4 regions of the Enterobacter cancerogenus genome follow, and region 2 is predicted to be linked to each of the others. Evidence: predicted binding sites of a transcription regulator. Region 2 holds the regulator's gene; each other region holds the start of a gene.
The links. The regulator CRP, encoded in region 2, controls carbon source genes, mostly activating them, when cyclic AMP is high. The targets are predictions, from matches to a motif close to ATGTGANNNNNNTCACAT.
Positions count from the first base shown of each region.

Region 1: a site for CRP is predicted at 3,636-3,653, ahead of epd (erythrose-4-phosphate dehydrogenase). Genes of this name have one in related genera too.
Region 3: a site for CRP is predicted at 3,541-3,558, ahead of deoC (deoxyribose-phosphate aldolase). Genes of this name have one in related genera too.
Region 4: a site for CRP is predicted at 1,119-1,136, ahead of I6L58_RS11820 (glutathione S-transferase). Genes of this name have one in related genera too.

Region 1 is NZ_CP077290.1:3,590,778-3,596,333, forward strand. Features, by position in the region: gene I6L58_RS16940 (PTS mannitol transporter subunit IICB) at 1-101, shown strand, start outside; gene I6L58_RS16945 (zinc-binding dehydrogenase) at 125-1,402, shown strand; gene glpX (class II fructose-bisphosphatase) at 1,399-2,370, shown strand; gene I6L58_RS16955 (MltR family transcriptional regulator) at 2,386-2,895, shown strand; gene I6L58_RS16960 (nucleoside/nucleotide kinase family protein) at 2,892-3,602, shown strand; gene epd (erythrose-4-phosphate dehydrogenase) at 3,849-4,868, shown strand; gene pgk (phosphoglycerate kinase) at 4,918-5,556, shown strand, end outside.
Region 2 is NZ_CP077290.1:3,114,284-3,119,839, reverse strand. Features, by position in the region: gene mdcA (malonate decarboxylase subunit alpha) at 1-789, opposite strand, end outside; gene I6L58_RS14635 (hydrolase) at 1,017-2,039, shown strand; gene I6L58_RS14630 (YheU family protein) at 2,036-2,254, shown strand; gene I6L58_RS14625 (phosphoribulokinase) at 2,285-3,154, shown strand; gene I6L58_RS14620 (OsmC family protein) at 3,239-3,643, opposite strand; gene crp (cAMP-activated global transcriptional regulator CRP) at 3,955-4,587, shown strand; gene I6L58_RS14610 (YccS/YhfK family putative transporter) at 4,645-5,556, shown strand, end outside.
Region 3 is NZ_CP077290.1:1,986,920-1,992,475, reverse strand. Features, by position in the region: gene I6L58_RS09315 (patatin-like phospholipase family protein) at 1-270, shown strand, start outside; gene I6L58_RS09310 (metal-dependent hydrolase) at 267-1,049, shown strand; gene I6L58_RS09305 (YjjW family glycine radical enzyme activase) at 1,044-1,904, opposite strand; gene I6L58_RS09300 (YjjI family glycine radical enzyme) at 1,879-3,426, opposite strand; gene deoC (deoxyribose-phosphate aldolase) at 3,689-4,468, shown strand; gene deoA (thymidine phosphorylase) at 4,578-5,556, shown strand, end outside.
Region 4 is NZ_CP077290.1:2,515,901-2,521,456, forward strand. Features, by position in the region: gene selA (L-seryl-tRNA(Sec) selenium transferase) at 1-228, opposite strand, end outside; gene I6L58_RS11820 (glutathione S-transferase) at 331-939, opposite strand; gene I6L58_RS11825 (PTS mannitol transporter subunit IICBA) at 1,395-3,302, shown strand; gene mtlD (mannitol-1-phosphate 5-dehydrogenase) at 3,405-4,553, shown strand; gene mtlR (mannitol operon repressor MtlR) at 4,550-5,140, shown strand; gene I6L58_RS11840 (YibL family ribosome-associated protein) at 5,198-5,556, shown strand, end outside.

The DNA.
Region 1 (5,556 bases), 480 kb from region 2:
CGCGCGCTAAAAGAGTCAGTGACAAACCGTTAGTGCTGATAAAGAACTATATCGGCGACCCGCAGCTTGACGATCTCTTTAAGCGTTTAACCACGAATTAATATATCGGGTTTCTGGAGTAAATATGAAAACGAAAGTGGCTGCCATTTATGGCAAGCGGGATGTCCGCATCCGTGAATTTGATCTGCCTGAAACAGGTGAAAATGAACTGCTGGTGAGCGTTATTTCCGACAGCGTCTGTTTATCCACCTGGAAAGCGGCAACATTAGGCAGTGAACATAAACGTGTGCCGGACGATCTGGAAAATCATCCGGTGATTACCGGGCATGAATGCGCAGGGGTGATTGTTGAGGTCGGAAAAAACCTGACCGATAAATATAAAAAAGGTCAGCGCTTTGTTTTACAACCGGCAATGGGATTGCCGAGCGGTTATTCTGCCGGCTACAGCTATGAATATTTTGGCGGTAATGCGACCTATATGATCATCCCGGAGGTCGCAATTAATCTGGGCTGCGTTTTACCCTATCACGGCTCTTATTTTGCCGCGGCTTCGCTGGCGGAACCGATGTGCTGCATTATTGGTGCGTATAACGCTAATTATCATACGACGCAGTATGTTTATGAACACCGGATGGGGGTTAAACCGGGCGGCAATATTGCGCTTCTGGCCTGTGCCGGGCCAATGGGAATTGGCGCCATTGATTACGCGATTAACGGTGGCATCCAGCCGTCTCGCGTCGTGGTGGTGGATATTGATGACGCACGCCTCGCGCAGGCAAAAAAATTGCTGCCGGTTGAGCTTGCCGCTCAAAAGGGCATTGAACTTATCTATGTGAATACGTCCGGTAGTGAGAACCCTGCCGCTGCGTTACGCGCATTAACCGATAATGCCGGGTTTGATGACGTGTTTGTCTATGCTGCGGTTCCGGCGGTCATCGAACTGGCGGACGAACTGCTCGCCGAGGATGGGTGCCTGAATTTCTTTGCCGGACCAACGGACAGCAATTTCAAGGTGCCGTTTAATTTTTACAATGTTCATTACAACAGTACGCATGTGGTAGGCACCTCCGGCAGCTCGACGGATGACATGAAAGAAGCCATTGCGCTGAGTGCGACGGGCCAGCTTCAGCCCTCGTTTATGGTGACCCACATCGGCGGCCTCGATGCGGTGCCGCATACGGTACTCAACCTGCCTGACATTCCCGGCGGCAAAAAACTTATCTATAACGGCGTCACCATGCCGTTAACGGCGATTGCCGATTTTGCCGAAAAAGGGAAAACCGATCCGCTGTTCCGGGAGTTGGCGAGGCTGGTGGAGGAGACGCACGGCATCTGGAATGAAAAAGCAGAGCGCTATCTGCTGGCGCAGTTTGGCGTGGATATCGGGGAGGCCGCGGCATGATGTCTCTGGCATGGCCGCTCTCTCGCGTTACGGCACAGGCGGCGCTGGCTGCCTGGCCGCAAACCGGGTGCGGCGATAAAAATCGGATTGACGGGCTGGCCGTCACCGCCATGCGCGAAGCGCTGAACGACATAGCGATTTGCGGGCGTATTGTTATCGGCGAAGGTGAGATCGATCATGCGCCAATGCTGTGGATTGGCGAGGAGGTTGGACGCGGCATCGGCCCGGCAGTGGATATTGCCGTCGATCCCATTGAGGGCACCCGAATGGTGGCGATGGGGCAAAGCAATGCGCTGGCAGTCATGGCATTCGCTCCGCAGGGCAGCCTGTTTCACGCGCCTGATATGTATATGAAGAAACTGGTGGTTAACGCGGCGGCGGCGGGGGCAATCAACCTTGCACTGCCGCTGGCGGAGAACCTCCGCAACGTTGCGCGGGCGCTGGGCAAGCCGCTTGAACGTTTACGGATGGTCACACTGGATAAACCACGCCTGCACGCTGCTATCGCCGAGGCGACACAGCTGGGCGTCAAAGTTTTTGCTCTGCCCGATGGTGATGTCGCGGCCAGCGTACTGACCTGCTTACAGGATAATCCCTACGATCTGATGTACACCGTCGGCGGCGCGCCAGAAGGGGTGATCTCCGCCTGCGCGGTAAAAGCGCTGGGCGGCGACATGCAGGCGGCGCTGATCGATTTTTGTGAAGCGAAGGGGGAAAGCCCCGAGAACCGTCTTGTGGCCGAGCAGGAGTACCGGCGCTGTGCGGAGATGGGCGTAGAGGTCAATCGGGTCTACACCCTTAACGAACTGGTGGAGGGAGATGACATTCTCTTCAGCGCGACAGGCGTGACGGGCGGCGATCTGGTGACGGGTGTTCAGCAGGTTGCGAAGGGGGTGCGCACGCAAACTTTGCTCATCTGCGGCGCCGACCGAACGTGTAATATAATAGACTCCCTGCATTCATGGTGATTTATCGAGAAACGAATGACGACGCTAACCGAAGACGACGTAATTGAGCGACTGGATGCTCAGCTGGATTTACTTTCGTTTATGACAACGGCAAATGAGATTTTGCTGCTGGGGATCAGACGTTTTCTGCCGTCGCTGTTCGTGAATAATGATGAAGAGATCGTGGAATATGCAGTGAAGCCGTTACTCGCGCAAAGCGGGCCGCTTGACGATATTAGCGTGGCGTTGCGTTTGATTTACGCGCTGGGAAAAATGGATAAATGGCTTTATGCCGATATCACCCATTTCTCCCAGTTCAGTCAGTATCTGAGCGAACAGAGTGATATTCCGGGGTTCGCGGATGACATCACCTGGGATTTTATCAGCAACGTAAATAGCATTACCCGTAATGCAACCTTATTTAATGCCCTTAAATCGATGAAATTTGCCGATTTTGCTGCATGGTCTGAGGTTCGCTTTACTGGCATGGTCAAGACGGCAATGACGCTGGCGGTAACGACGATACTCAAGGAATTAGAACCGTGAAAATTAGCCTGACAGTGAATGGATTACCGGTTGAAGCGCAGTATGGCGAAGATGAGATACAAAACGTCCATCTCCCTCTGTTACAGGATATCGCGAAGCTGCACAGACGTGGCGGTAAAAGAAGGACCGTTGTTTTTCTCAGTGCTCCGCCGGGAACAGGCAAGTCCACATTAACGACGTTCTGGGAATATCTCTCGCAGCGGGAGCCCGGTCTGCCTGATATACAAACTCTCCCGATGGATGGATTCCATCATTACAATGACTGGCTGGTTGCAAACCAACTGCGTCCTTATAAAGGCGCACCGGAAACCTTCGATGTGGCGAAGCTGGCAAATAATCTGCGCCAACTGGGCGAGGAGACCGCAGTCTGGCCTCAATATGACCGACAAAAACACGACCCTGTTGAAGCGGCGATTGCGGTTACGGCCAGCATTGTTATCGTCGAAGGAAACTGGCTTTTGCTGGATGACGATAGGTGGAAGGCGTTGGGGGCGTTCTGTGATTTCTCCATTTTTATTACTGCACCTGCGTCAGCGCTGCGTGAGCGCCTTGTGCAGCGCAAGGTCGCAGGGGGGTTATCGCAGGAGGAGGCGCAGGCCTTTTATTTACGTACGGATGGGCCGAATGTTGAGCGCGTGCTGGGCCATAGTCGCCAGGCCGATGCGCTGTTGCGCATGACGGAAGCAGGTGAATACCGGTTTGCCTGAATGGAATAATACGGCGCGCTTTGGGTCATGAAAATGTGACGCAAGTCAGATAAATGGCGAATCTATCCGGCGGAACGTTCCTTTTATTCCCCGTTTCGCTTATTCTTGCTGAAGCGTTTCAGTCGATTAAATGTTCGACAAATGACCAATCAATCGCAGTTTGTGACAGGCAAGGATTCCCCTCAGAACGTAGCTGGATTACTCTTTCAGCCACCTCAAACCCAGGGATAGCTTTGCAGGAGATCTATGACCGTACGCGTAGCGATTAATGGCTTCGGTCGCATCGGACGTAACGTGGTTCGTGCTTTATATGAATCCGGGCGTCGTGCGGAAATCACCGTGGTGGCAATCAATGAACTGGCGGATGCTGCGGGCATGGCGCATTTATTGAAATACGACACCAGCCATGGGCGCTTTGCCTGGGACGTTCGCCAGGAGAGGGAGCAGCTGTTTGTCGGCGACGATGTCATTCGCGTGCTGCACGAGCCTGCTCTTGAGTCGCTACCCTGGCGCGAGTTGGGGGTGGACGTCGTGCTGGACTGTACCGGCGTGTACGGCAACCGTGAGCACGGTGAAGCACATCTGAACGCCGGTGCGAAAAAGGTGCTGTTTTCCCATCCCGGCAGTCACGACCTCGATGCCACTGTCGTTTTCGGCGTCAACCAGCACGAGCTGCAGGCCGAACACCGCATTGTCTCCAATGCCTCCTGTACCACCAACTGCATTATTCCGGTCATTAAACTGTTAGACGATGCGTATGGCATTGAGTCCGGTACCGTGACCACAATCCACTCCGCTATGCACGATCAGCAGGTTATCGACGCGTATCACCCGGATTTGCGGCGCACCCGTGCGGCGAGCCAGTCCATCATTCCGGTTGATACCAAGCTGGCGGCCGGGATCACCCGAATTTTCCCGCAGTTTAATGACCGTTTTGAAGCGATTGCCGTGCGCGTTCCCACCATTAACGTGACCGCAATCGACCTCAGCGTGACGGTGAAAAAACCGGTAAAAGCCTGTGAAGTCAACCTGTTGCTGCAAAAAGCGGCACAGGGTTCATTTCATGGTATAGTTGACTATACGGAATTACCGTTGGTCTCAGTAGATTTTAACCATGACCCGCACAGTGCCATTGTTGATGGCACACAAACGCGAGTCAGTGGCGCACACCTTATCAAGACGCTGGTCTGGTGTGACAACGAATGGGGCTTTGCTAACCGGATGCTCGACACCACGTTAGCAATGGCCGCGAAAGGTTTCAGGTAGAGCGCACGTTGCGCTTGCAAAACTTTAAGAATCAACGAGAGGATTCACCATGTCTGTAATTAAGATGACCGATCTGGATCTGGCAGGTAAACGCGTTTTCATCCGTGCCGATCTGAACGTACCGGTTAAAGATGGCAAAGTGACCAGCGATGCGCGTATCCGTGCTTCTCTGCCAACCATCGAACTGGCACTGAAACAAGGTGCAAAAGTGATGGTCACCTCCCACCTGGGTCGTCCAACTGAAGGCGAGTACAACGAAGAGTTCTCCCTGCTGCCAGTTGTTAATTACCTCAAAGACAAACTGTCCAGCCCGGTTCGCCTGGTAAAAGATTACCTGGACGGCGTAGAAGTTGCTGCCGGTGAACTGGTTGTTCTGGAAAACGTTCGCTTCAACAAAGGCGAGAAGAAAGACGACGAAACGCTGTCCAAAAAATACGCTGCGCTGTGTGACGTATTCGTGATGGATGCATTCGGTACGGCGCACCGCGCTCAGGCTTCTACCCACGGTATCGGTAAATTCGCAGACGTAGCTTGTGCAGGTCCACTGCTGGCTGACGAACTGGAAGCGCTGGGTAAAGCACTGAAAGAGCCAGCACGTCCAATGGTGGCTATCGTCGGCGGTTCTAAAGTCTCCACCAAACTGACCGTTCTGGATTCTCTGTCCAAAATCGCTGACCAGCTGATCGTC
Region 2 (5,556 bases):
GGTGTTAAAGCCGATCCCGTGGTTGAGGGACTGCACCTGATGTTCCGCGTAGATGCCCTTAATCGCCATCATCGCCATCAGGATGTGTTCCTGTTTGATCAGGCGCGGGTCGCGGGTGAACAGCGGTTCAATAAAGAACGGCTTGTCGGCCACTACCACGTAGTCGATCCAGGAGCCTGGAATATCCACGCGCGGCAGATCGCATTCGTCGTCCACCAGCTCGTTCACCTGTGCGATGACGATCCCGTCGTGGAACGCGGCGGCTTCAACCAGCGCCGGGGTATCTTCGGTGCTCGCCCCGGTATACAGGTTGCCTTTGCGGTCCGCTTTGAAACCGGCGATGAGCGCAACGTTCGGAGAAAGATCGACATACAGGCGTGAATAGAGCTCGATGTAGGTGTGAATGGCGCCGATTTCGAGCTGGCCGTCTTCCAGCAGCTGCGAAATACGCAGGCTCTGGGTGCCGGAGAAAGAGAAGTCCAGCTTGCGGGCGATGCCTTTTTCAAAGATATCCAGATGTTCGCTGCGACCGACGCTTGGCATGATCATATGCAGGTCATGCACAATTTGCGGGTTGACGTCGGCGAGGGAGCGGGAAAGGAAATCGGCCTGTTTCTGGTTGTTACCTTCCAGAACGACTTTGTCGCCAGGCGCGATCAGTTTTTCCAGCATGGCGACGATATCGCCGGTGGGTAGTACCTTGCCCTGCACCGGTACGGATGCCAGACGGCGCGCTTTTTCCGTGCGTCGTGTGTTCCATTGCCGGGTAGGTGTTTGCCCAGATAACATTATTAACCTCCTGATTCAGCACATCATTCTGATTGCTTAACGTTGAGTAAAGTGTGCGCTCTGGTGAGAAAGGCATCAATTAAGCGTAGAGCGTAATCATTAGCCTGAGAGTAATAATCTCAGTAAAGAAATGTGATCGGGATCAGTTCATGTTTCGGAAAAACGGGCTAAACGGGGTACAATTCGGAAGATATCGTAAATAACAGACAATAATTAGCATCGCCGTTATGACCCAAATAATCCCGTCCGACTTTGAGATAGCCGCTGAAGAACGCGCCGAATTCGTGCCTATGCGCGGCGTGGCGAACCCTCATCTGCAAACCATGCTGCCGCGCCTGATCCGTCGCAAGGTGCAGTTCACCCCACACTGGCAACGGCTCGATTTGCCGGACGGCGACTTTCTGGATCTGGCCTGGAGCGAAGATCCCGATCAGGCGCGCCACAAGCCGCGCCTGGTGGTATTTCATGGTCTGGAAGGCAGCCTGCACAGCCCTTACGCGCACGGGTTAATCCAGGCGGCAAAAGCACGCGGCTGGCTCGGTGTGGTGATGCACTTTCGCGGATGCAGCGGCGAGCCAAACCGTCAGAAACGCATTTATCACTCCGGTGAGACCGAAGACGGCACCTGGTTTTTACACTGGCTGCGCGACAGTTTCGGCACCGTGCCGACGGCCGCCGTCGGGTATTCGCTGGGCGGTAACATGCTGGCCTGCCTGCTGGCGAAAGAGAGCGACGCGGTTCCGCTGGACGCCGCCGTCATCGTCTCCGCGCCGTTTATGCTGGAGCAGTGCAGCTACCATATGGAAAAAGGCTTTTCCCGGGTCTATCAGCGCTATCTGCTTAACCTGCTGAAGGCCAACGCCGCCCGTAAGCTGAAGGCCTACCCGGACACGCTGCCTATCAGCCTGCAGCAACTCAAGCGGGTGAAGCGTCTGCGGGAGTTTGATGATCTGATTACCTCAAAAATTCACGGCTTTGCCGACGCGATTGACTATTATCGTCAGTGCAGCGCCATGCCGCTGCTGAATCAAATTACAAAGCCGACGCTGATTATTCACGCGAAGGACGATCCGTTTATGGATCACCACTCCATTCCGTCGCCCGGGCATTTACCGGCAAACGTGCAGTATCAGCTCACCGAGTACGGCGGGCACGTCGGCTTTGTCGGCGGCACGCTGCGTCGGCCAAAAATGTGGCTTGAGACGCGCATTCCTGACTGGTTAACGACTTATCTGGACGGTATAAAATGATTATTCCCTGGCAGGATCTCTCTCCCGAAACGCTCGATAATCTGATTGAAAGCTTTGTATTGCGGGAAGGCACCGATTATGGTGAACATGAACGTTCGCTTGAACAAAAGGTCAGCGATGTGAAACGCCAGCTGAAAAGCGGCGACGTGGTGCTGGTGTGGTCCGAACTGCATGAGACGGTCAATATCATGCCCCGCAACGCGTTTCACGGCTGACCGCTAAACCTTTTCAGTCAGGGAGTTGCTATGTCTGCCAGACATCCGGTTATTGCCGTCACGGGTTCGAGCGGTGCGGGAACCACCACCACCAGCCTCGCCTTTCGCAAGATTTTCGCCCAGCTCAATCTCCGGGCAGCTGAGGTAGAGGGCGACAGCTTTCACCGCTATACGCGTCCGGAAATGGACATGGCCATCCGCAAGGCGCGCGATTTGGGGAAACACATTAGCTACTTCGGCCCGGAGGCGAATGACTTCGGCCTGCTGGAGCAGACCTTTGCGGAATATGGCTTGAGCGGTAAAGGGCAATCCCGTAAATATCTTCATACCTATGACGAAGCCGTACCCTGGAACCAGGTGCCGGGCACCTTTACGCCCTGGCAGCCGCTGCCGGAACCCACCGACGTGTTGTTTTATGAAGGGCTGCATGGCGGCGTGGTCACGCCACAGCACGACGTGGCGCGCCATGTTGACCTGCTGGTGGGCGTGGTGCCGATTGTTAACCTGGAGTGGATCCAGAAGCTGACGCGCGACATCAGCGAACGTGGTCATTCGCGCGAGGCGGTGATGGACTCGGTGGTGCGCTCGATGGAAGATTACATTAACTTCCTGACGCCGCAGTTCTCCCGCACCCATATCAACTTCCAGCGCGTGCCGACGGTAGACACCTCCAACCCGTTCGCCGCCAAAACCATTCCGTCGCTGGACGAGAGCTTTGTGGTCATCCATTTCCGCAATCTGGACGGGATTGACTACCCGTGGCTGCTGGCGATGCTGCAGGGGTCGTTTATTTCACATATCAATACGTTGGTGGTGCCGGGCGGAAAAATGGGGCTGGCGATGGAGTTAATCATGACGCCGCTGGTGCAGCGGTTGATGGAAGGCAAGCAGATCGCGTGAGTTGTTTTGCCCGGTGGCGCTGCGCTCCGGGCCTACGATCGTGCTTTTGTAGGGCGGGTCAGCGAAGCGCCACCCGCCAAAAGATTAGGCCTCAATCACTTCATACGAATGGGTAATATTCACCGCTTTCTCAAGCATTAACGCCACAGAGCAGTACTTCTCCGCAGACAGGTCAACCGCGCGCGACACCGCCGCGTCTTTCAGGTCTTTACCCGTGACAATAAAGTGCAGATTGATATGCGTGAACAGGCGTGGCGCCTCTTCGCGGCGTTCAGACGTGAGCTTCACTTCGCAATCGGTCACGTCGTGACGGCCTTTTTGCAGGATCGACACCACGTCGATAGCGCTGCATCCCCCCGCCGCCATCAGCACCATTTCCATAGGGCTTGGGGCTTTATCGCCGGAGTTACCGTCCATCAAAATTTGGTGGCCTGATGCAGACTCGCCCAGGAACGTCAGCCCTTCTACCCACTTTACACGCGCTTGCATATTCATTAACTCCAACGTTGCATTTTTGGTGACAGAGTACGCGCGCGTTACATTTCACGCAACGGAAGGCGACCTGCATCATGCTGAAGCGAGACACCAGGAGACACGCGTCAAAAGCTATGCTAAAACACTCAGGATGCTACAGTAATACATTGACGTTACACATGTATGCAGAGGACATCAAACTTTACTGGCTGCGAAACGTTACGACAGCCGACTTCCCAGGGTATGGGTAAGAATTCGATTGCAACCCCAGAGTCAGGATGCGATTTATGGCTCTGGTGACAGCTTATAACAGAGGATAACAGCGCATGGTGCTTGGCAAACCGCAAACAGACCCGACTCTCGAATGGTTCTTGTCTCATTGCCACATTCATAAGTACCCATCGAAGAGCACGCTGATTCACCAGGGTGAAAAAGCGGAAACGTTGTATTACATCGTCAAAGGCTCGGTGGCAGTGCTGATCAAAGATGAAGAAGGGAAAGAGATGATCCTTTCTTATCTGAACCAGGGCGATTTCATCGGTGAACTGGGCCTGTTTGAAGAGGGCCAGGAACGTAGCGCCTGGGTTCGTGCGAAAACCGCATGTGAAGTGGCTGAAATTTCTTACAAGAAGTTCCGTCAGCTGATTCAGGTAAACCCTGACATCCTGATGCGTCTCTCTTCCCAGATGGCTCGCCGTCTGCAGGTGACGTCTGAGAAAGTGGGCAACCTTGCCTTCCTCGACGTTACCGGCCGTATCGCGCAGACCCTGCTGAACCTGGCTAAACAGCCGGACGCGATGACCCACCCTGACGGCATGCAAATTAAAATTACCCGCCAGGAAATTGGTCAGATCGTTGGTTGCTCCCGTGAAACAGTGGGCCGTATCCTGAAAATGCTGGAAGACCAGAACCTGATCTCTGCCCACGGTAAAACCATCGTGGTCTACGGAACCCGTTAATTACGGTCAAACGGCGTGCCACCGCAAGGTGACACGCCGTTTTTGTCTCTACTCCCCATGTGGCGCAGGCTGATCTATCACCCGGAAGTTAACTACGCACTGCGGCAAACGCTGGTGTTGTGCCTTCCTGTGGCCGTGGGCCTGATCCTCGGTCATCTCCAGCAGGGTCTGCTGTTTTCCCTTGTGCCTGCCTGCTGCAACATTGCGGGCCTCGACACGCCGCATAAGCGCTTTTTCAAACGCCTGATCGTTGGCGGCTGCCTGTTTGCAGGCTGTAGCCTCGCGGTGCAGCTTCTGCTGGCCCGGGATATTCCGCTGCCGCTCATTCTGACCGTGCTGGCAATGACGCTCGGCGTGACTGCTGAAATCAGCTCGCTGCACGCCCGACTGCTGCCCGCCTCACTGATTGCCGCCATCTTTACGCTGAGCCTGGCGGGCAATATGCCGGTGTGGGAGCCGCTGCTAATCTACGCCCTCGGCACGCTGTGGTACGGCGTATTCAACTGGTTTTGGTTCTGGCTGTGGCGGGAACAGCCGCTGCGCGAATCCCTGAGCCTGCTCTACGTGCAGTTGGCGGAGTACTGCGAGGCCAAATACACCCTGCTGACCCAGCACACCGATCCGGAAAAATCACTGCCGCCGCTGCTGACGCGACAGCAAAAGGTGGTGGATCTGATTGGCCAGTGTTACCAGCAGCTGCATATGCTTGCCGCCAATAAAAACCATGATTACAAGCGGCTGCTGCGCATCTTCCAGGTGGGGCTGGATCTGCAGGAGCACATCTCGGTCAGCCTGCATCACCCGCAAGAGGTGCAAAAGCTGGTCGAGCGTAGCCATGCCGAAGCGGTGATCCGCTGGAACGCTCAGACGGTGTCCGCGCGCCTGCGGGTGCTGGCGGACGACATTCTTTATCACCGCTACCCCACGCGCTTTAACATGGATAAGCCCCTCGGCGCGCTGGAGAAGATT
Region 3 (5,556 bases), 1.1 Mb from region 2:
ATCTTTGAAATTTATCCCCCCCGGCCGCTGGTGAGCATGGCGCTGGGCAGCCGCCTGCCGGCCCTGCGCATGGATTACAAAACCGGGCGGCTGTGCGGGCGCTATTTCCTGGCGACGGTCGGGAAAATGCTGATGGAGCAACCCCCGATTCTGCGGCATAAGCCGATTATTACCCCGCCTGCCGTTGTCGCCAATGATGCGCTGGTGACGCCGCAGGTCGATGCGCCGCAGGCCAATGACGCCCTGTTAGATAACGAGGATCTGGCGTGACGCACCGCTTTATCGACACCCACTGTCACTTTGATTTTCCGCCGTTTACCGGCGACGAGACGCACAGTATTGCCCGCGCGGCTCAGGCTGGCGTCGGGGCGATTATCGTGCCGGCGATCGAAGCGGCTTATTTTGACCGGGTGCTTGAACTTGCCCGGCAACATGACGCGCTGTATGCCGCGCTGGGCCTGCATCCTATCGTCATCGAGCATCATCTTGATGAGCACATTGACCAGCTCGATACCGTTTTGGGCAGGGGAAATGACCGGCTGGTGGCCATTGGCGAGATCGGCCTCGATCTCTATCGCGAAGATCCGCACTTTGCGCGCCAGCAAGCGATCCTCGACGCGCAGCTTCGGCTCGCGAAGCGCCACGATCTGCCGGTGATCCTCCACTCGCGACGCACCCACGATAAGCTGGCGATGCACCTGAAACGCATGGATCTTCCGCGCACCGGGGTGGTTCATGGATTTTCCGGCAGCCTGCAGCAGGCGCAGCGTTTTATCGCGCTGGGCTACAAAATCGGCGTTGGCGGGACCATTACCTATCCGCGCGCCAGCAAAACCCGTGACGTTATGGCCCGGTTGCCGCTCGACTCGCTGCTGCTGGAAACGGATGCGCCCGATATGCCGCTCAATGGATTTCAGGGGCAGCCTAACCGCCCGGAGCAGGCGGCGCGCGTTTTCGCTACGCTCTGTGAACTGCGCGATGAGCCTGAAGAGGTTATCGCTCAGGCGTTGCTCGATAATACCCGCGCCGTTTTTGGCATCACGCTATAGATAGCGCGCCGGGCGGATAACGGTAATCTGCCGTTTTTCCAGGGCCACGGCCAGCGGCTCGACGTCCTCCGGCGTGGCGCTGCGCCATGACGCCGCCTCTCCATACACGCCGTGCGCATGAAACGCGTTGATGCGTACCGGAATATTCCCCAGCTGGCGAATAAATGCCGACAGCGGGGTGAGATGCGCCAGATAATCACAGCGATCCGGGATCAACAGCAGCCGCAGTTCGGCCAGACGGTGATGATCCGCCAGCCAGCGAATGCTCTGTTTGATCTGCGGATTGTCGCGCCCGGTCAAAAAGCGGTGATGCTCGTTGCCCCAGGCTTTTAAATCCACCATAGCGCCATCGAAAACCGGCAGCAGCTTTTGCCAGCCGGTTTCGCTTAGCAGGCCGTTGCTGTCCACCAGGCAGGTTAAGTGGCGCAGCGCGGGATCGGCCTTGATCGCTGAGAACAGAGCGATCAAAAACGGCAGTTGGGTTGTCGCTTCACCCCCGCTCACGGTGATCCCCTCAATAAACGGTGCGGCTTTGCGGATCTGCGCGAGGATCTCCTCCACGCTGTAGCGCTGCGCCATCGGTGTGGCCTGCTGCTGGCACAGGTGCAGGCAGGTATCGCACTGCTGACAGTGGCTTTCCTGCCACCAGACGCGGCCCGCCTGAATATTCAGCGCATCGTGCGGACAGTGGGGAACGCAGTCGCCGCAGTCGTTGCAGCGCCCGATAGTCCACGGGTTGTGGCAGGTTTTGCAGCGCAGGTTACAGCCCTGCAGGAACAGTGCCAGGCGGCTGCCCGGCCCGTCCACGCAGGAGAAGGGGATAATCTGACTAACTAAAGCGCATCTGCTGTTCATGGCTAATTACGCGTGGCTGACGTTCAAGGATTCGGGTGTTGCGCGCGGCCTCCTCACCCAGCCACGTGGTGTTGCTGCGCGATCCGGCTTCGCGGTACTTCTCCAGATCAGACAGCCGCACCATATAGCCGGTGACGCGCACCAGATCGTTTCCCGCCACGTTAGCGGTGAACTCACGCATACCGGCCCTGAATGCCCCGAGACAAAGTTGCACCACCGCCTGTGGATTGGCTTTTACGGTCTCGTCCAGGGTGAGGATGTCGCTGATACCGGAGTGGTAATAACGGTGGTGCGGGGCGACGGCCAGCAGATGGCCGATCGGATCGGGCTCGTCGCCGTAAGGCAGACGTGCCCCCGGCGTAGTGCCCGTATCGGAGCTGATCCCCGACTGCGCGTGGAGCATCGCCCGCTGCTTCCAGCCGTGCTTCACCGGCGTGTTTTCAACGAACGTCGCCAGCTGTTCGCTGATGCGATACCCCAGCGCGTTGGCCTCATCGTCCTTACCGTAGCGACCTGTCATCCCTTCTTTCTCGCAGAGCGCGTTAACGGCTTCTGCCAGGCCGTACATGCCAAACATCGGCACAAAACGCCCGGCATCAATCAGCCCCTCCTGGACGAGGAAGCTATTCTCAAAGAAGCCGGACTGTTCATACAGGAAATCGCAGCGTGCATCGATGATGGCAATCTGCTGCTGGCAGTAGTGCGGCAGCTGGCGGGTGAAGAAATCGTCCAGCGAGGCGCTACGTTCGGCAATGGCTTTCAGATTGAGGCGCACCAGCGTGCTGCCGCCGCCCGCCAGCGGCAGAGAGTTGTAACAGCTCACCACGCCATAGCGGCCTTTTGTGAAAATTTTATCATTCAGCGGGCCATTGGAAATATGCGGCTTACTGCATTCACAGATATTTTTCGCCACGCTCAGCAGCAGATCGTCAGGGGTGACGTCGGGGTCGTAGATAAAGGTCAGGTTTGGTGCAACCTGCTTCAACTCCGCATCGGCACGCAGAATGGCGCGGGTGATGGGGCTATCTGCCGGGCCAATGTTTGCATGCATAAAGGCATCGGGCAGGGTTCTGTCGAGGTAGCGCCAGAAACGTTTTATTCGGCTATCGATTTCATCCTGTGTTAGAATTTTAACATAGGGATCGAGTAGGGCATCAAGCTGGCCCAGATAGACCGGCATCGATGTCACGGACGGAACATGGTGATAGAGAATGGTAAGCAGCGAGAGGGCATCATCCAGATCGTTTGCCCCTTCCAGCTCCAGCCAGTCTGAACCGTTCGCCAGGAATTTTGCGTAGTCCGGCAGCACGTAGCGCGGTTTGTAAGGGGCGTGTCCCTCGAACATATCGCAGATAACGCCTTCGTCCAGCGCGGCGCGGGCCGCCGAAGGAAGCGCCGGGTAGGGCAGATTGTTCTCCGCTTCCAGCGCCAGAAAATGCCGTTTTTGCTCCGGTGTTAACGTCGGGCTGGTCACAATGTGCTGGCAACGCTGTTGCAGGGCGTCGGGGCGAGAGGAGGACATAGGCGCTTCCTTGAGTCATCGGTGAATGATGACGAAATTGTAGAAAGGCGTCCCGCCGGGGCTTTTGATCCCACAGGGGTGATCGCTGATTTAACCCGCGGTTGGCCTGCTAAAATTTGATGTTGATCTCATTACAGTAATGCAAATTTGTACGCAGTTTTCATTAACTGTGATGAATGTCGAAGTGTGAATGCGGGTGAATGTTAGAATACTCACAGACCCGCAAGGTAAAATTGATACGGCGATGCCGTTGGAGAATGTTATGACCGATTTAACTGCAAGCAGCCTGCGCGCGTTGAAACTGATGGACCTGACCACCCTGAACGATGACGACACCAATGAAAAAGTCATCGCCCTGTGCCATCAGGCGAAAACGCCCGTCGGTAACACCGCTGCCATCTGTATCTACCCGCGCTTTATCCCGATTGCCCGCAAAACGCTGAAAGAGCAGGGCACGCCGGACGTGCGTATTGCAACCGTGACTAACTTCCCGCACGGCAACGACGATATCGAGATTGCGCTGGCAGAAACCCGCGCGGCGATTGCTTACGGTGCGGATGAAGTGGACGTGGTCTTCCCGTATCGCGCGCTGATTGCCGGCAACGAGCAGGTGGGTTTTGACCTGGTGAAAGCCTGTAAAGACGCCTGTGCCGCGGCAAATGTGTTGCTTAAAGTGATCATCGAAACCGGCGAACTGAAAGAAGAAACCCTGATCCGCAAAGCGTCTGAAATCGCGATCAACGCGGGTGCGGATTTCATCAAAACCTCTACCGGTAAAGTGCCGGTAAACGCCACGCCGGAAAGCGCGCGCATCATGATGGAAGTCATTCGTGATATGGGCGTCTCCAAAACCGTGGGCTTTAAACCGGCCGGCGGCGTGCGTACCGCGGAAGACGCGCAGCAGTTTCTGGCGATTGCCGACGAACTGTTTGGCGCAGAGTGGGCGGATTCCCGTCACTACCGTTTCGGCGCATCCAGCCTGCTGGCAAGCCTGCTGAAAGCGCTGGGTCACGGCGACGGTAAGAGCGCAAGCAGCTACTGATTGCCCGCTAATGCCGGATGACGCTTCGCTTATCCGGCCTACAGGATCGTAGGGCGGGTCAGCGTAGCGCCACCCGCCACAACTCCCCCGATTCCGCATGGAGGTTACCGTGTTTCTCGCACAAGAAATTATTCGTAAAAAACGTGATGGTCATGCATTAAGCGACGAAGAGATCCGCTTTTTCATCAATGGCATTCGTGATAACACCGTCTCAGAAGGGCAGATTGCTGCGCTGGCGATGACCATCTTCTTCCACGATATGTCGATGCCTGAGCGCGTGTCGCTGACCATGGCGATGCGAGATTCAGGAACCGTCCTTGACTGGAAAAGCCTTAACCTTAACGGCCCGATCGTCGATAAACACTCCACCGGCGGCGTGGGTGACGTTACCTCGCTGATGCTTGGCCCGATGGTGGCGGCCTGCGGCGGTTACATCCCGATGATCTCCGGGCGCGGCCTGGGCCATACCGGCGGCACGCTCGACAAACTGGAAGCCATTCCGGGCTTCGATATCTTCCCGGATGACGCCCGCTTCCGCGACATTATTAAAGACGTTGGTGTGGCGATTATCGGCCAGACCAGCTCCCTGGCACCGGCAGACAAGCGTTTCTACGCGACCCGCGACATCACCGCTACCGTGGACTCCATTCCGTTGATCACCGCCTCTATTCTGGCGAAAAAGCTGGCGGAAGGGCTGGATGCGCTGGTGATGGACGTGAAGGTGGGCAGCGGCGCGTTTATGCCGACCTATGAACTTTCTGAAGCGCTTGCTGAAGCGATCGTTGGCGTCTCCAACGGCGCAGGCGTGCGCACCACCGCACTGCTGACCGACATGAACCAGGTGCTGGCTTCCAGCGCCGGTAACGCAGTAGAAGTGCGTGAAGCCGTACAGTTCCTGACAGGTGAATATCGCAACCCGCGTCTGCTCGACGTGACCATGGCGCTGTGCGTTGAGATGCTGATCTCAGGCAAGCTTGCCAAAGACGATGCAGAGGCGCGAGCGAAGCTGCAGGCGGTGCTGGACAACGGCAAAGCGGCGGAGATCTTTGGCCGCATGGTTGCCGCGCAAAAAGGCCCGACCGACTTCG
Region 4 (5,556 bases), 600 kb from region 2:
CTGCGCGTTAGCCGACAGCCGCCGTTCCGCCTCCTGCCCCCAGTCCGCGCACCAGTCCGGTAAGGCATTCTCTGCCTGAATATGTTCCCGCACCTCTTCCTGAAGCAGACGCAGTATATCGACCGTCGCGGTATGGCCGAAACGGTCGACGACGGTTAAGAAGTGGGGATCACGCAGAAGCCGATCGGTAGCAGGAATGTGGCTGTAGAGAGAACGATGAGTAGTCATGGATGCGCCCGGCGAATGGATATCATCCCCCCTCCCGACGGGAGAGGGAGTTAACATGGGAGGGATTGTAACGCCTCTGGCCGCTAAGTGTTATAACCCGCATCAAGCCTTTGGCGGTTCGGTACGGGCAAAGCTTTCGCGCTGGAAAAGGGTCTCAGCGAGCTTCACCAGCAGCGGACGGTCTACGCACCAGCCAGGCGAAACCCGGCGGAAGTTGAGGTAGCCAATGGCGCAGGCAATGGCAATGGTTCCCAGGTTGAGATCGTCATTCTGAATTTTCCCGTCCCGGATCAGCTGTTCACAATGGTCCAGGCTGCGGCTGATTTTTTCCCGCTGACGCAGCAGCTCCGTTTCCGACTGCTGGGCTGCTGGCCTTGCCTGCTCGCGCACGGAGGCAAGTGCCGCGTCCATAATGCCGTCCGCCAGGGCTTCTGTTTGCTTCATCGCCAGCGCCGCTTTCGGATCGGCTGGCAGCATCGCGGGCGCGATCCCCAGCAGTTCGATGTATTCCGCAATAATCGGGGAATCAAACCAGCATTCGCCCTCATCCGTCACCAGCGCCGGGACTTTTCCCAGCGGATTGTACTGCGCCACGCCGTTTTCGGCGTTGTAAGGCTGTTCATTTACGAATTCAAACGCAATCCCTTTCTCCAGCAGGAGAATTGAAATTTTACGCACGAAGGGACTGGTATAGCTGCCGACGAGTTTCATTGCCTGATCCTTGATGCCGCGAAAAACGTCAGTATGGAACAATCGATGGAAAAAGGCAGGTATGCGTATCGCATTCCTTCCTCCTTGCACAGCGTTACCCCGAATGACATCAGGACAAATCTGCATGCAAATATTTTGTGAATTCAATCACAATATCGAAACAAACACGCGGCGAGCAAATGTGATGCGAATCACAAAACGTCGGGTATTTTGCTTACTTTATGCTCGTTGTATTTTTTTTATGCATTGGTTATGTGATCGCGATCACTTCATTAAATGGCATACCCCCTACATTTACGTGATTGAGATCACACAAATTTTCGTTGTCTGGACAGTTGAACGATTCAATGCCAGATTTCACAGCATCAGAACAGGGCCCGGCTACCTCTGCCGCCGCACATTAACGATAAACCTCGGGCCGTAAGCCTAAGCGTAAACATAAGAAGGGGTGTTTTATGTCATCCGATTTCAAGATCAAAGTTCAAAGCTTTGGTCGTTTTCTCAGCAACATGGTGATGCCAAATATCGGCGCGTTTATCGCGTGGGGTATTATCACCGCATTGTTTATTCCGACAGGGTGGTTGCCTAACGAAACGCTGGCGAAACTTGTTGGCCCAATGATTACCTATCTGCTGCCGCTGCTCATCGGTTATACCGGTGGTCGTCTGGTCGGCGGAGATCGCGGTGGCGTAGTGGGTGCCATTACGACCATGGGCGTGATCGTCGGCGCGGATATGCCGATGTTCCTCGGCGCGATGATTGCCGGTCCTCTGGGCGGCTGGGCGATTAAGAAATTCGATGTCTGGGTGGATGGTAAGATCAAATCCGGCTTCGAAATGCTGGTGAACAACTTCTCTGCGGGCATCATCGGGATGATCCTCGCGATTCTGGCGTTCCTCGGCATTGGCCCTGCGGTTGAAGTTCTGTCCAAAATTCTGGCGGCAGGCGTTAACTTCATGGTGGCGCACGACATGCTGCCGCTGGCGTCTATCTTTGTTGAACCGGCGAAAATCCTGTTCCTCAACAACGCCATTAACCACGGTATCTTCTCCCCGCTGGGTATCCAGCAGTCGCATGACCTTGGCAAGTCCATCTTCTTCCTGATTGAAGCGAACCCGGGTCCGGGTATGGGCGTTCTGCTGGCGTATATGTTCTTTGGTCGCGGCAGTGCAAAACAGTCTGCGGGCGGCGCGGCAATCATCCACTTCCTGGGCGGTATCCACGAAATTTACTTCCCGTACGTGCTGATGAACCCACGTCTGATCCTGGCCGTTATCCTCGGCGGTATGACTGGCGTGTTCACGCTGAGCGTGCTGGGTGGTGGTCTGGTTTCTCCAGCTTCTCCAGGCTCTATCCTGGCGGTACTGGCGATGACCCCGAAAGGCGCTTACTTCGCTAACATCGCCGCTATCTGTGCGGCGATGGCGGTCTCCTTCGTGGTGTCGGCTATCCTGCTGAAAACCAGCAAGGTGAAAGAAGAAGACGATATCGAAGCGGCAACCCGTCGTATGCATGACATGAAAGCAGAATCCAAAGGCGCAACACCGCTGGCGGCTGGCGATGTCTCTAACGACCTGAGCCACGTACGTAAAATCATCGTTGCCTGCGACGCCGGTATGGGTTCCAGCGCAATGGGTGCAGGCGTACTGCGCAAGAAAGTGCAGGATGCGGGCCTGACCAATATCTCCGTCACCAACAGCGCGATCAACAGCCTGCCGCCGGACGTTGACCTGGTGATTACGCACCGCGATCTGACCGAGCGTGCGATGCGCCAGGTGCCTCAGGCACAGCACATTTCGCTGACCAACTTCCTCGACAGCGGCCTGTACGCCAGCCTGACCGAACGTCTGGTTGCTGCGCAGCGTCACGAAGATAATGAAGTGAAAGTGCGTACCAGCCTGCAGGACAGCTTTGACGAGAGCAATGCGCACCTGTTCAGACTGGGCGCGGAAAACATCTTCCTTGGCCGTACCGCTGCCACGAAAGAAGACGCCATTCGCTTCGCGGGTGAGCAGCTGGTTGCTGGCGGGTACGTTCAGCCAGAATACGTTGAAGCGATGCTGGAACGTGAAAAACTGACGCCAACCTACCTCGGCGAATCCATTGCGGTTCCACACGGTACGGTTGAAGCGAAAGACCGCGTGCTGAAAACCGGCGTCGTGTTCTGCCAGTATCCGCAGGGCGTACGCTTCGGTGAAGAAGAAGATGACATCGCCCGTCTGGTGATTGGTATCGCCGCTCGCAACAACGAGCACATCCAGGTGATTACCAGCCTGACCAACGCCCTGGATGACGACACCGTCATCGAGCGTCTGGCCAACACCACCAGCGTAGAAGAAGTGCTGGCGCTGTTGAACAAGTAAGTCCGTTCTCTTCCCTCTCCCCGTTGGGGAGAGGGCTAGGGTGAGGGGAAAAGTTCCTCACCCCAGCCCTCTCGGGTAAAAACATTAATGAAGGTTAACTCTATGAAAGCATTACATTTTGGCGCAGGTAATATCGGTCGTGGTTTTATCGGCAAACTGCTGGCAGACGCAGGCATTACGCTGACATTCGCCGATGTGAACCAGGTGGTGCTCGACGCCCTGAATGCCCGTCATAGCTACCAGGTCCACGTTGTCGGCGAAAACGAACAGGTTGAGACGGTGTCTGGCGTGGATGCGGTGAGCAGCATTGGCGACGAGGTTATCGACCTTATCGCCCACGTTGACCTGGTCACCACCGCCGTCGGCCCGGTTGTGCTGGAGCGCATTGCCCCTGCCGTGGCGAAAGGCCTGGCTAAACGTAAAGCACAGGGCATTGAAACGCCGCTGAACATTATCGCCTGTGAGAACATGGTGCGCGGCACCACGCAGTTGAAAGCCCACGTTATGGCCGCCGTGGCGGACGAAGACAAGGCCTGGGTTGAGGCGCACGTCGGTTTTGTTGATTCCGCCGTGGACCGCATCGTTCCGCCGTCAGAATCGGCCACCCACGATCCGCTGGAAGTCACCGTTGAAACCTTCAGCGAGTGGATCGTTGATAAAACCCAGTTTAAAGGCGCGCTGCCGACCATTCCGGGAATGGAATTAACCGACAACCTGATGGCATTTGTCGAACGTAAACTCTTCACGCTTAACACCGGGCATGCTATAACCGCGTACCTCGGCAAATTGGCCGGTCATCAGACCATCCGTGATGCAATCCTTGATGAGAACATCCGTGCGGTGGTGAAAGGCGCAATGGAAGAGAGCGGCGCGGTGCTGATTAAACGCTACGGTTTTGATGCCGATAAGCATGCAGCCTACATTCAGAAAATCCTCGGACGTTTTGAGAATCCGTACCTGAAAGATGACGTCGAGCGCGTGGGACGTCAGCCTCTGCGCAAACTGAGCGCGGGCGACCGTCTGATTAAACCGCTGCTGGGCACGCTGGAATACGGTCTGCCGCATGCCAACCTGGTGAAAGGGATTGCCGCCGCAATGCACTATCGCAGCGAGCAGGACCCGCAGGCACAGGAACTGGCGCAACTGATTGGCGATGAAGGCCCTCAGGCTGCGCTGGCGCAGATCTCTGGTCTGGACGCCAACAGCAACGTGGTTGTGGAGGCGGTTAACGCTTATAACGCAACCAAATGATGCAGAATGCGGCGCAGGTTAGCCTGCGCCCAAATTACAGATTGTCAGATATGCAGGCAATAATGGAACAAACCCAGGCCTTTGAAAACCGTGTGCTTGAGCGTCTGAATGCTGGCAAAACCGTACGAAGCTTCCTGATTGCTGCCGTCGAGTTACTGACCGAGGCAGTGAACATTCTGGTGCTTCAGGTGTTCCGCAAAGACGACTACGCGGTAAAATATGCTGTAGAACCGTTACTGGACGGCGACGGACCGCTGGGCGATTTATCGGTGCGCCTGAAGCTGATCTACGGTCTTGGCGTGCTGAGCAGGCCCGAGTATGAAGATGCCGAGCTGCTGATGGCGTTGCGCGAAGAGTTAAATCATGACGGTAATGAATACGCCTTTACCGATGATGAGATCCTCGGGCCGTTCGGCGAGCTGCACTGCGTGACCGCCCTGCCCCCGGCACCCCACTTCGATAACAGCGATCCTGAGCTGTATGCGATGCAAAAGCTGCGTTATCAGCAAGTTGTTCGCTCTACCATGGTCCTTTCCCTGACTGAGCTGATTTCACGAATCAGCTTAAAAAAAGCGTTTCAGAAGTAAGCCTGCGCACTTTGTTGTATCCTTCCCGGTAAATCCCCCGAATTTAGAGTATGTGTTATGAAAGAAGTCGAAAAGAACGAGATTAAACGCCTGAGCGACCGTCTGGATCTGATCCGTCACCAGATGGCGGGCCTCTCGCTGGTTGATTCCGCCGAGAAGTACGCTGAACTGGAAAAAGAGGTCGCTAAGCTGGAAGCAGAAATTGAGCGCCTGCGCGAAGTTAAAGGCCAGAAGCTGAGCAAAGAAGCGCAGAAGCTGATGGATATGCCGCACCGCCGCGCGATCACCAAAAAAGAGCAGGCCGACATGGGCAAGCTGAAGAAAAGCGTCCGTGGCCTGGTGGTGGTTCACCCGATGACTGAACTTGGCCGTGAAATGGGCCTGAAAGAGATGACGGGCTTTTGTAAGACGGCATT